3 regions of the Ruegeria sp. P8 genome follow, and region 3 is predicted to be linked to each of the others. Evidence: riboswitches for the same ligand, from Rfam matches in the RefSeq annotation. Region 3 holds a riboswitch; each other region holds the start of a gene.
The links. Region 3 has a riboswitch for cobalamin ahead of ACR0BZ_RS01060 (ABC transporter substrate-binding protein). Riboswitches for the same ligand answer to the same signal wherever they lie in the genome.

Region 1: linked by a shared signal. The riboswitch ahead of ACR0BZ_RS18150 (DUF4198 domain-containing protein) and the one ahead of ACR0BZ_RS01060 (ABC transporter substrate-binding protein) in region 3 are both predicted to bind cobalamin.
Region 2: linked by a shared signal. The riboswitch ahead of ACR0BZ_RS17460 (hypothetical protein) and the one ahead of ACR0BZ_RS01060 (ABC transporter substrate-binding protein) in region 3 are both predicted to bind cobalamin.

The regions. Positions count from the first base shown of each region.
Region 1 covers NZ_JBQERC010000023.1:14,486-18,791, reverse strand. The annotation lists gene ACR0BZ_RS18160 (substrate-binding domain-containing protein) at 1-383, opposite strand, end outside; gene ACR0BZ_RS18155 (ROK family transcriptional regulator) at 558-1,763, shown strand; cobalamin riboswitch at 1,884-2,082, shown strand; gene ACR0BZ_RS18150 (DUF4198 domain-containing protein) at 2,215-3,000, shown strand; gene cbiM (cobalt transporter CbiM) at 3,007-3,618, shown strand; gene ACR0BZ_RS18140 (cobalt ABC transporter permease) at 3,615-4,178, shown strand; gene cbiQ (cobalt ECF transporter T component CbiQ) at 4,178-4,306, shown strand, end outside.
Region 2 covers NZ_JBQERC010000020.1:9,220-13,525, forward strand. The annotation lists gene ACR0BZ_RS17450 (DNA polymerase III subunit gamma/tau) at 1-161, opposite strand, end outside; gene ACR0BZ_RS17455 (protein-tyrosine phosphatase family protein) at 334-846, shown strand; gene ACR0BZ_RS17460 (hypothetical protein) at 838-1,245, opposite strand; cobalamin riboswitch at 1,336-1,554, opposite strand; gene ACR0BZ_RS17465 (alpha/beta hydrolase family protein) at 1,687-2,544, shown strand; gene rsgA (ribosome small subunit-dependent GTPase A) at 2,580-3,608, opposite strand; RNA gene ffs (signal recognition particle sRNA small type) at 3,767-3,865, opposite strand; gene ACR0BZ_RS17480 (bifunctional 2',3'-cyclic-nucleotide 2'-phosphodiesterase/3'-nucleotidase) at 3,906-4,306, opposite strand, start outside.
Region 3 covers NZ_JBQERC010000001.1:210,790-215,095, reverse strand. The annotation lists gene ACR0BZ_RS01070 (NADPH:quinone reductase) at 1-865, shown strand, start outside; tRNA gene ACR0BZ_RS01065 (tRNA-Gln) at 956-1,030, shown strand; cobalamin riboswitch at 1,192-1,384, shown strand; gene ACR0BZ_RS01060 (ABC transporter substrate-binding protein) at 1,538-2,542, shown strand; gene ACR0BZ_RS01055 (FecCD family ABC transporter permease) at 2,593-3,588, shown strand; partial or broken gene ACR0BZ_RS01050 (ABC transporter ATP-binding protein) at 3,585-4,094, shown strand.

The DNA of each region.
Region 1 (4,306 bases), on a different contig from region 3:
AAGGTCGCGTCGGCCGAGTCGATAGGCTCAAGCGGGGTGTCCAGCGCAATCACCAGCAGCCCGGCATCGCGGGCCTGCTGCACCGCCGGAACGATGGACGACGTATCCGACGCGGTCAGCAGGATACCCTTTGCGCCATCCAGAATGCAGGTTTCAATGGCCTGAACCTGAGTTTCGTGGTCGCCGTCGACTTTGCCGGCAAAGGCCTTCAGCGTCATGCCAAGCTCTTCGGCTTTAGCTGTGGCACCCTCTCTCATTTTAACAAAGAAAGGGTTGGTATCCGTCTTGGTGATCAGGCAAACGGTTTCACCTTCGGCCATTGCACTGCTTGCCATGGCCGTAACCGCCAGCGCCGTGGCGCCTGCAAGTTTCGCAAGTTTCATCGGTAGTCCTCCCAGTTTTCCCAATGCCCGTCCGGGCATACGTCTGATCGGGCGAAATCCGGCCCGATCGAACATGAAAACCATCACAAGATTCGAATTTTGAGTCAATAAATAAATCACTCTTATTTATTATTGACAGAAAGGAAGGGTTTCAACATTGTCGTCACGAAGGGGATGGCCGTGTCTGCAAACAACTCTTTGGACAATACCGCTGGCGTACGCGAGCCAGACATGCGCGGCACCAATCAAAGCGGAATGCGGGCCCGAAATGAACGGCTTGTCCTGTCACTGGTCCGGCGCCATCAGGCCCTTGCAAAATCTGAAATCGCGCGCATGACCGGGCTGTCGGCACAGACGGTTTCGGTCATCATGCGCCAGTTGGAAACCGATGGGCTGCTTCTGCGGGGTGAACCGATCCGGGGAAAAGTCGGGCAGCCCTCGGTTCCCATGCGCCTGAATCCGGATGGCGCGTATTTCTTCGGGCTCAAAGTCGGGCGGCGAAGTACCGAGCTGGTGCTGACGGATTTCCTTGGCAATGTCAGGCAACGCGAACGGCGGACTTATGATTTTCCGACGCCCGAGGCGACACTGAGCTTTTCCAAGGAAAGCCTCGACAAAGTGATGACGTCGCTGTCGCCCGAAGCGCGCAGCCGGATCGCGGGTCTTGGGATTGCGATGCCGTTCTACCTTTGGGACTGGGCACAGACATTGCAGGTTCCGCAGGAGAAAATGGATCCGTGGCGTGACGCGGACTTAAAAGGCGCGCTGGCCGCAAGCTATGACTTGCCGGTGTTCTTGCAGAACGACGCAACGGCCGCCTGCGGTGCCGAGCTGGTCTTTGGCCCGGCGGAAGGCCCACGAGATTTCCTGTATTTTTATGTGGGCTTCTTCATTGGGGGCGGGGTGGTTCTGAACGGCTCGATCTTTTCGGGGCGGGGAAACGCCGGTGCGCTTGGGCCATTGCCCGTGCCGGACGGCGCAGGCGGAGTGAAACCGTTGATAGATGTCGCCAGTCTTTATGTGCTGGAGCGCGTGACAGGTGAGAATGCCGCGACACCCGGTTCAATCTGGGAAACGACACAGCATTGGGACGTACCGGAATCCCACCTTGAGAACTGGCTGAAACAAGCGGCGCACGGGATCGCCCATGCCACAGTCTCGTCTTGCAGCCTGATCGACTTCGAATGTGTCAAGATTGATGGCTGGATGCCTGCTGATATCAAGGCGCGGCTGGTGGAACTGGTTGAGGTCGAACTATCCGACCTGAACCTGACCGGGCTTGAACGGCCTTTGGTGCTGGCGGGGACGGCAGGCCCGGATGCCCGCTCATTGGGGGCGGCCAGTTTGCCATTGTCGGAAAGATACCTGCTCGAAGGGTAGGTTCATTCCCGAAAACCCCGACCTTTATCCAAAGCGGATCCGCCGGAAAAAGGGCATTGCCCGCTAAACTTTTTGATAGCCAGCGCAAATGATCGTTGACGGATGCCGAAGAAGTCTGGCAAGCCGCTCGGCATGTTCGGTTCCGGGGCGTGCTCTGGAATCAAAAGGGAATGCGGTGCGGGCTTTGGCCCAATTCCGCAACTGCACCCGCAACTGTAAGCGGCGAGCAGGGCTGAAGTGCCACTGGAGTTAATCCGGGAAGGCCAGCCCAACGCTTTGACCCGCAAGTCAGGATACCTGCCGGACATGTGCCTTTGACAAGGGCACTCCTAATCGGCGACGGGATGTGCGTCGGAGCAGGATGCTTGAAAAAGCAGCTTAGCTTGGACATCCCCGCAGTCAAAACGCATCTCGTACCGGGATTGGTACGATGGGACAAGGACGACTATTGATGACCAAGCTGCTTTCCGCAGCCGCTGTGGCGATAGCGCTTCCAGCGATGGCAAATGCTCATTTCCTGCTGGAATACACCGCTGAAACCATGATCGACGCACCGGGGAATGTTCCGGTCAAGCTGATCTTTTGGCATCCGTTCTCGAACGGGCATGTCATGGATCTGGACAAGCCGCAGGAATTCTACGTGATCCACAACGGTCAGAAAACCGATCTGCTGGATACCCTGGAACCCGTACGTTTCACCGGTGGCGAAAACGAAGGCGCGGCATTCAAGGGTTATGTTCCCGTCAAACGGTCGGGCGACTATGTGCTGGTGACAGTTCCCCAGCCCTATTATGAGGAATCCGAGGATATCTATATCCAGCAGATCGCCAAGGCATTCCTGAACCGCAACGAACTGCCGACCGACTGGATGAACCCGGTGGGCCTGCCGGTTGAGATCATCCCGCTCAACAAACCAACCAACATCATCGCGGGTTCGACGTTTACAGGTCGGGTTATGGCCGAAGGCCAACCGGTTGTGGGTGCCGAGATCGAGATCGAGTACATGGCCGCAGAACCAGACATGGAAAGCGCGGCCGCCTCGGCCCCGACCGTCTCGCCGATGCCGGGTGGTGCATTGGTCGCAACTTCGGATGATAACGGGTATTTCACGTTTGGCGTTCCAAAAGCCGGATATTGGGGATTTGCGGCGCTCGGTGCCGGTCCTGTGACCGAACACAACGGCAAAGAACTCAGCCAGGACGCGGTCATCTGGATCCGCGCCTGGGATTTGGAGTAACCGTAGATGCACATCGTTGACGGAGCCTTGTCCAACCCGGTCGTGATCGGCGGAGCCGTCGCTGCAGCGGGTGGGATTGCCATGGGCCTCAGGTCGCTGAATCTTGATCGCATTCCAACAGCGGGGGTGCTGTCTGCCAGCTTTTTCGTGGCATCGCTGATCCATGTGCCGATTGGCCCTTCGTCAGTGCATCTGATCCTCAACGGAATGGCCGGGCTTTTGTTGGGCTGGGCCGCATTCCCGGCCCTGTTCGTCGGGCTTTTGCTGCAAGCCGTCTTCTTTGGCTTTGGCGGGTTGACGGTATTGGGGATCAACACCCTGAACATCGCGTTGCCCGCGGTTTTGGCCGGGCTGATCTTTGGCCGCCTGATCGCCCATGGCTCACCTCTGCAAGGTGCGATATGGGGCGGGGTCGGCGGTGCCTTTGCCATCGCCGCCACAACCGGCATGGTTGCGTTTTCACTGGCCTTGTCCGGGGATGCATTCCTGCCAGCGGCCAAGCTTGTTTTCTTTGCGCATATTCCTGTCATGGCGATCGAGGCGATCCTGACCGGGTTCGCGGTTTTGCTGGCGCGCAAGGTCAAGCCCGAGCTGTTTGTCAAAGGAGCGGTCGCGTGAGGTACCTGGCGATCATTCTGGCGCTGTGCTGCGCACCCGTACCTGCCTTGGCGCATAAGGTCATCGCCGGAGTGTTTGAATCCGGTGACGCCATCGAAGGCGAAATCGGCTTTTCCAACGGTGACATGGCAAGCGGGGCCGAGGTCATCGTCAACGGCCCGGACGGAGCCGAGCTGGGCCGTATCGTAACAGATGCAGACGGGTTCTTTATCTACACGCCAAACGCGCCGGTGGCCCATACTTTCTTTGCAAACCTTGGTGCCGGGCATGTGGCCGAGGTCACCATGCCCGCTGCGGATGTCGCCCGGATCATGGGCGTTGAAGCGGAACCCGACACCGCGCCGACAAACGCACCTGCCCAGACAGCGGCGGTGCTCAGCGATGAACAACAACAGGTCATTGCCAGGGCCGTGCGGGATGAGCTGCGCCCGCTGCGTCGGGAAATAGCGGCTTACCGCGAACAAAATGACCTGCAAACTGTTCTGGGTGGGATCGGATATATCGTCGGTCTGTTTGGTCTGGGCTTTTACTTTGCGGCACGCCGCAAGCTGGCGGCCTGATGGCGCACGTTCTGGGGCAACAGGAAAACACGCTGGCCAAAGCGGGCGCGCAGCGGCGCGGCGCGATCAACCCGCTTGATCCAAGGATGCGGATCGTCATGGCGGTTGTCTTCGCGGTGGTGACTGTG
Region 2 (4,306 bases), on a different contig from region 3:
CCGCGAATGCCGGTCATGATAAAGGCCTGCGCAATCCGGTCGGCCTCGAAGGCGTTTTTTAGGGTGCGCACCATAGCATCTTGACCCACCAGGTCGGCAAAGGTTTCCGGGCGGTATTTGCGGGCGAGAACCTGATAGGCGGGGCTGGGCGTGTCTGTCATGTCTTCTCGCTCGGATTCGGTGCTTCGGCACAGCGTAGTGGCGGCGGCAGTCCGCGTCCACTGTGGGGCGCGATGATTTTTTGTTTCAGGAACGGGCTGGTTTCCAACTAAACTGGACCAGCGGATTTAATGACTCATTTCTTAAAGAGTACCTTGGGGGAGGACGCACTTCATGTCGCAGTTGGTCATCTTTGCTCTGCAGGTCGGAGGCGGGACGCTTGCCCTTACTTCAATGCCCGGTCGTGGCGGGGATTACGCCACCGATCTGGATACGATTGCGGCGTGGAAACCGGGCCTTGTGATTTCAATGACGACGGATGTCGAAATGCTTCAGGATGGCGCGCAGCACTTTGGCAGCGACATCCAAAGCCGGGCCAGCCGGTGGGTTCACCTGCCGATCGAAGATTTTGGAGCGCCAACGCAAGCGGTTCAGAAGGCCTGGCCAGAGGTCAGCGCCACGGCCCGACATGCACTGTCGGGTGGTGGCCGGGTCCTAGTGCACTGCCGTGGGGGGTGCGGCAGGTCCGGGATGATTGTTCTGCGACTGATGGTTGAATGCGGTGAACGCGCCAGTGACGCACTGAACCGCCTGCGGGCCGTACGCCCGTGCGTTGTCGAAACCGATGCGCAGCTGGCCTGGGCGTCCCGGATCACGCCGGCACAGGTGGAAGTGGGATCAAGCTGAAAGCTGCTGGGGTGCGTAACCGGATTTCGGGGGTCGGATCGTTGAAACCTCGATCATGGCGCAAGGCGGGTTCGCGACAATGCCCGCGGGCAGCGTTCTGAATTTAGGTCCGAAGATCAAATCGGCATAGGCATCCAGGCCCCGAATTGCTGTATCAGGGTGCGCCCCGCAGAAAACGCGAACGCTGTCGGATCGCGCTCGGATCGTTGCCATGCACCCTTCTGCGCAATGTGACAGCGCGCTGTTGCCTTCAAATTCGAAATCCTCGCTGGTGGCCGAAACCGCCTGCGCCATGGCTTCGGAAATCGAGCGGGCCAGTCGCGCCAAAGCCGGGCAGGTTTTGCCCGTCCGCTGGCACACAGTTGCGCTGTATTCGTGTGATTTTGTCTTCCAGATCATCCTGCGCCCTCCGCGCGTGGTGGGCTGGATATTGGGGCAGGTGGGACAGCATCTGGCTGTCAGGACCTGCCCGGACACCCCGCCCGAGTTTCGGTTTCAGTTCCGATGGCAGGTCTCCTGACTTGCGGGTCATTGCTCTGCCGACCTTCCCAGCCCATGGGCCAGTGGTATTTCGGCATTGCTTACCGCTTACAGTTGCGGGGGCAGTCGCGGACTTGGTTGATATCTGTGTGACCAGACAAACCGCACCGTGTTCCCTTTTCATCCCGACCTCTTGTGGGGGCCGGAAACCATCACACAACCGCTAGCGCCTGATCGCGTTCCGAGTCAAGCCGATCTTTAGGCCGGACGTTTGGTCATGCTGGATGCGGTTTACGTTCCGGCTTAGTTTCGTCGGCATCGAAGGCAGGCAAACCATTGTTTCAGCGAAAGCCGGGGATCATGTTGGATACGGAACAGACGGTGTTGATCGAAGATTTCCGCTTTCCGTCAGGGTCCGTGCCCTTGTCGGCGCGGCTGTACCGGCCAGTGGGTGAGCCGGAAACCGTTGTCGTATTTAACAGTGCCACGGGTGTGCCGCGTGACTATTATCAACACTTTGCGCGATGGCTGGCTACCGAGCGGGGGATAGCTTGCCTGACCTATGACTATCGGGACTACGGGCTTTCTTTGGTCGGCCGCCTGAAAGACGCAACTGCAACAATGGCGGATTGGGCGTTGATCGACATGCCAGCGGCACGGGCCGAAATGCGCAGGCGGTTTCCAAAGGCGCAGCAGTGGACCATCGGCCATTCGGTCGGTGCGATGCTGGGGCCGGTGCAGCCGGATATCGACCAGATCGACCGAATGATCGGTGTGTGTTCGGGGCTGGTGACTTTGAAAGATCACCCATGGCCCTATCGGGGGTTGGCAGGGCTGTTCTGGTATGGCCATGCACCGCTGATGGTGCGGGCGCTTGGGTATCTGCCCGGCAAAGCGATCGGGTTTGGTTCGGACCTGCCCGCCTCGGTCTACTGGCAATGGCGCAAATGGTGTACAGCACCTCTTAGCTACATTCCCGAGATCGGGCAGAATTTGCCTGATGCGCATTGGGGCAGTTCTGGAACACCTGTGGATCTGTTCACGTTCGAAGATGACCAGATGGCTCCGCCCGAGGCAGTTTGGCGCCTTGCCGATCTGTACGGCCCCGAGGCCAGACGCCACCTTCTGAAGCCTGCTGAATTCGGACTGCCGGAAATAGGCCATATCGGAGCATTTGCCCGTCGCAATGCAGCGGTCTGGCCGCGCCTGATCGCCTGATCAGACGCGACGCAGGTTTTCCTAACACCTTGCAGTTATGGCCGTTTGCGAAGTTTCTTGTCCTGCATGACACCGCGCACCATCTTGCCGAACGCCTTGTCCCGCGCCCGCGATTGGGCAACGGTTTCCGAGTTTCGCTGATCTTCACGCCGCAGCTTGCGCCAACGGTCCAGCCGCGCCGGATCAAGAACGCCTTCGTCGATTGCGTTCTGCACGGTACAGCCGGGCTCGGTCTCGTGCTGACAATCCGAAAAGCGACAGCTTTGGCCAAGCTCCGTGATGTCCGAGAACACGTTGTCGATCCCGTCCTGAGCGTCCAGCAAACGCAGTGCGCGCATTCCCGGCGTGTCGATCAGCCAGCCACCGTTACCCATCCCGTGCAACGCGCGCACCGTTGTCGTGTGTCTGCCCCGTGCGTCGTCTTCGCGAATTCCAGACGTGGCGAGGTTTTGATCCGTCATGGCGTTGCTGAGCGTCGTTTTGCCTACGCCCGACGACCCGACCAGCGCGCCGGTCTGGCCTTTGGGGCACCATGCCAGAACCTTTTCGACATCTGCCGGGTCCAGCGCATTGATCGCCAGCACCGACAGAAAAGGGTCCAGAGATTGCACTTGTCCCGAGAAACTGCCGGGGTCATCCGACTGGTCAGCTTTCGTCAGGACGACGACCGGATAACATCCGGCCTGATGCGCCAGCGCCAGATAACGTTCCAGCCGAGGCAGGTTGAAATCGGCGTTGCACGAGCTGACGATGAACAACACATCGACATTAGCGGCAATCAGTTGTGTTGTGGCACCTGTACCGGCAGCCCTGCGTTGCAGCAGGCTGCGCCGGTCCAGAAGGCGACGTACGCGGTATTCGGCGTCCGCAAGAATCCAATCCCCGACGGCATATGAACCGGTCGGACTATCCGGTGTCAGCAAAGGGATTTCACCATTCGGGCTCAGCCCGATCAGACGGTCCCGATGAACCGAGGTAACGCGAAAGGGCGTGTCGGAAGGAAAAGCCGCGTGTTGCGCGGCAAAGTGAGAGGACCATCCCAGGTCCGAAAGCGTATAAGACATTTATCTGCCTGTTTTCAGAAACAGCAATGCCAACGGATGGCAATCGCGCATCCGCAGGTCGTGTGTTCAGGCAGTCCGGTGATTCCGGTGAATCAGAACCAGTCTGCCCGAAGGGTTTTCACTACAATCATAAAGCCCTCCTGCGGCTGTGGTTCACGAAGTGAGAGGTTGGACATCGACCCAAGCGGGGCTCGTTGTGGCTGCTTCCTTCCGGACCTGACCAGGTTGGCGAGGCGCTCGCCCGCGCCAACCTCTCGAGTCCGAGATATAGGGAAGGCATCGGGAAAAGACAACCCATCAGAGCGTCAGGCGAATGCGTTCAAATCCCCTGCCATCCGAGCCCAGCGACACGGGATCGAACCTGTGCAACTCATCCAGATATTTCAGGGCACCCGGACCTGTGCGAAGAATTGTTGTCACGCCCCGTTGCGGCATCAGCGAGAACGGGTAGGGCTGCGTGGCGATCGGGTCGGGCGGAAGGTGCTGCGCCAGGTAAACCTGCACAAGGTCCTTGATGCTCAGCGGTGGCAGGCTGATCAGCTCAGACGTTGTCGCATGCGGGAAATGCCCGCCTCCGCTGGCGCGGTAATTGTTCAGCGCCATAACGAACATCTGCTCCGGTCGTACGGGACGGCCTGCATATGTCAGATCGCTGATCCGCTTTTGGTCGGGGCGGATTATTTTCCCCTGCGCATCGT
Region 3 (4,306 bases):
CTCGGACATCAAGGCCCGCGCGGGGGCCCGACCGGGTGTCACAGAACCTCCGTTTCCACTGATCGTTCCGCACAGTGACGGGGCTGGAGTCATCACAGCAGTGGGCGATGGTGTACCTGCGACGCGGATTGGCCAGCGCGTGTGGATCTGGAACGGGCAATGGCAGCGCGCATTCGGTACAGCTGCCAGCCACATCACCCTGCCCGAATCCCAGGCTGTGGAACTGCCCGAGACGGTGTCACTTGAAACCGGGGCAATTCTTGGAATTCCCGGCCTAACCGCATGCCATGCGGTGTTTTCGGGCGGCACGCCGCGCGGGCAAACCGTTTTGATCCATGGCGGGGCGGGAACTGTCGGTTACCTGGCTGTGCAACTTGCCAAATGGGCCGGAGCCAAAGTGATCGCAACGGCCAGCGCCCGCAGTTTTGACCGGGTCAAGGCAGTTGGTGCAGATGTCGTTCTCGACTACACCGGTGAACACCTTTCGGATCAGATCCTCGACGCAAATGATGGACGTGCAATTGGTCGAATCGTCGATGTCGAATTTGGACGGAACCTTGCCACCAACATTGCCGTCATCGCCGAGAACGGCCGTATCAACGCATATGGATCTGCCCGGAATATGACGCCCGTCTTTCCCTTTGGACCTATGATGTTCAAGGCCGTGACACTCGAGGCGGTCCTGATCTACCTGCTGCCTGCGGACTTGCGCGCCGTCGCAATAAAGACATTACACAAGGCACTGACTGATGGCGCATTGATCTGCCCTGCTCACAAGGTCTTTACGTTGGAAGAATGCGCTGCGGCCCATGTGATGGTACAGGAAGGCAACCGTACCGGAGCGGTGTTGATCGATACCAAATGAGGGGCCTTCAAAAAAATTTTACGGCGCTCGCTTTTTTTGCAAAACGCTCTTGAACCCTTCCATCAACAATCGTAGATAGCCGCTCACCGTTGGGGTGTAGCCAAGTGGTAAGGCAGCGGTTTTTGGTACCGTGTATCGTAGGTTCGAATCCTACCACCCCAGCCATGATTTTCCCTAATATCACACACTATGAATCTGGGTCCGGATTTTGGCGCGTTCTCAGCGGCTTTTCTGATATCAGCGCCATGTTGAGACGCGCAGGTGCATGCTCTTGCGAGAAAATAGGAAAGACCCCGGAGTTTTTTCTTGCCGCAGGGTAACTGTTAAGGTACCCGCGTTTTACCGGTCCCGATGTGGCTAAGAGGGAATCCGAGGTGCCTTTTGGTGCCAACCGGAACTGCCCCCGCAACTGTAGGCGGCGAGCGCTGTCCATTTCCGTCACTGGGCCATTTGGGTCTGGGAAGACAGGACAGACAAAGACCCGTCAGTCAGGAGACCTGCCGGTATGAAACCGAAACACACCGGGCGGGGTTGTCCGGGGAGGTTGCCGAAGAAACGCGCTGGGCGGGCTGTATTCCACTCTGCGCTTACAGCAGGCAGAAAAGCGTCTGTTGCTTCGGTAAATGCCCATTCACCCGTTCTCTGGTCATTGACACATGGAGATCGATTGTCATGTTTCTACGCACTGGCCTGATTGGCCTTTCCTTGCTGGCTACCAGCGCTGCCGCCGAAGGAAACTTTCCCCTAACCATCGAAAACTGCGGTCACTCGGTCACGTTTGACGCGCCTGTGACGTCGTCAGTCACGGTCGGCCAGGCCGCGACCGAGGTGCTTTATGCGCTGGGTCTGGGCGAGCAGGTTCTTGGAACTTCGGTCTGGTTCAACGAGGTGCTGCCTGAATATGCCGAGGTGAATGCCAAGGTCGAGCGTCTGGCAGATAATGACCCCAGCTTTGAAAGCGTGGTTGCCAAGCGGCCGGGACTGGTCGCAGCGCAATACGAATGGCACGTCGGACCCGAGGGCATCGTCGCCACGCGTGAGCAATTTCATGAACTGGGCATTCCAACGTACGTAATGCCTGCAGATTGCGTCGGCAAAGACAATACGGTCGGCGGCGATGGCACCCGCCTGCAAGCGTTCTCAACCGATACGCTGTATCAGGGTATCGAAGAACTGGCGGCAGCCTTTGATGTGCCCGAACGCGGCACGGAGCTGGTTGCCGAGTACAAGGCCCGCGAAGCCGCAGCCGTCGCCAAGGCGCAAACCGTGAAGCTGGACGATGTGTCAGCCGTATTCTGGTTTTCCTCTCCCGAAATGGAAAGCGACCCGTTTGTGGCCGGACAGAAAGGCGCACCGGGATACATGATGAGTAAATTGGGTATCCGCAACGTCGTCGAGACGGATGAAGAATGGCCAACAGTGGGCTGGGAAACCATTGCCAAGGCCAATCCGACGGTGATTGTTATCGCCAAGATGGACCGCCGTCGCTTTGCTGCGGACGACTACCTGAAAAAGCTGGAGTTCCTGCGCACTGATCCGGTGACCAGCCAGATGGATGCGGTCAAGAATGACCGGATCGTCATTATGGATGCGCAGGCCATGGACGCCACCATCCGCGCAATCCCGGCGCTGGAGGATCTGGCCGAGAAGCTGGATACCATCGGAAACAACCTGTGAACAAGGTCGCCGCAATTTTACGGCAGGGTTTCAAGGCTGCGTGCCTTACCGTGCCATTGTTGATTGCGGCGGTTCTTGCGGGCGCGATGATCGGGGAAACCTCTCTGTCGCCCGATTTGGTTCTCTCCGTTCTGGCCAACAAGCTGGCCGGAGCGGACTTTCCTGTAGACCCAATTGATCAGGGTATTATCTGGAGCTACCGGATTCCTCGCGCTCTGGTCGCTGCGTCCTGCGGTGCCGGTCTGGCTGTCGCAGGGGTCGTGTTGCAGGCTTTGCTGCGCAACCCGTTGGCCGACCCTTACATTTTGGGCATTTCTGCCGGGGCCTCGACGGGTGCCGTGGCTGTAACCATCGCTGGTTTGGGTGGGGGGGCCTTGTCGCTGTCTTTTGGCGCGTTCAATGGCGCGCTTTTGGCTTTTGGTTTTGTCGCGTTGCTGGCCCGAGCCGCTGGCGCAGGGGGCGGACGGGCTGCGACGGCACAGATCGTCCTGGCGGGAATTGCCGGGTCTCAGTTGTTCAATGCGCTGACGGCCTTCATCATCGCCAAATCCGCCAATGCCGATCAGGCGCGCGGGATCATGTTCTGGCTGATGGGAAACCTCAGCGGCGTGCGCTGGCCGGATGTGTATCTGGCCATTCCGGTGGCCCTTGTCGGTTGGCTCATTTGCCGCTTTCACGCCAGAGCACTGGACGCCTTTATTTTCGGCTCTGATTCAGCGGCCTCGCTGGGCATATCGGTACGTCGGGTGCAGGCAACCCTGATCTTTGCGACCGCACTTACAACAGCTGTCATGGTTTCTATCGTCGGATCCATTGGCTTTGTCGGGCTGGTCATCCCTCATGCTGCCCGGTTCCTTGTGGGACCGGGGCATCGCAGGCTTATCCCAACCGCCGCCTTGATCGGAGCGGTCTTCCTGATCGGCGCAGATATCGTGTCGCGCATCATCATCCCGGGTCAGGTTCTGCCGATTGGGGTGGTCACCGCCCTGATCGGTGCGCCTGCCTTTGCCGTAATTCTGGTGCGCGGCCAGAGGAGCGCCCGATGAAGATCGAGGCGAAAAACCTGACATATTCCGTTCGCGGCAAGACTTTGCTGTCAGACGTATCCTTTGTCGTGGAGCCCGGCGAAACACTTGCTTTGGTCGGACCTAACGGTTCAGGGAAATCAACGCTGATGCGCCTGCTGGCGGGGTTGGTACGTCCGGTTTCAGGAAAAGTCGTCATAGCGGGTCATCCCGTTTCGCATTTGTCGCGCAGACAAATTGCCCAACGGATTGCCATCGTTGAACAACAGGCTGATACGGCCGAACGCGTGACTGCACGATCCGTGGTCGAACTGGGCCGCACGCCCTGGCTGTCGGCCTTACGGCCGTGGCGCGCCGAGGACACCTGGCAAGTCGACAAAGCCCTGCAAACCGTGGAAATGGCCGATATGGCACACAGAGAATGGGCGACATTGTCGGGAGGAGAGCGCCAGCGACTGCACATCGCACGCGCTTTGGCTCAGCAACCGGGACTCTTGCTTTTGGACGAACCGACCAACCATCTGGACATTCATCACCAACTGTCGATCCTGAACTGTGTTCGAATTCTAAAAGTGACGACAGTGATGGCACTCCACGATCTGAATCAGGCGATGGCCTGTGACCGGGTGGCTGTTTTGTCAAAAGGGCGGCTGGTCTCTCTTGGCCCGCCCGAACATGCCCTGTCTTTGGAAACCGTTTCAGAAGTTTTCGGTGTCAAAGCACAGTGGGGGTATAGTAC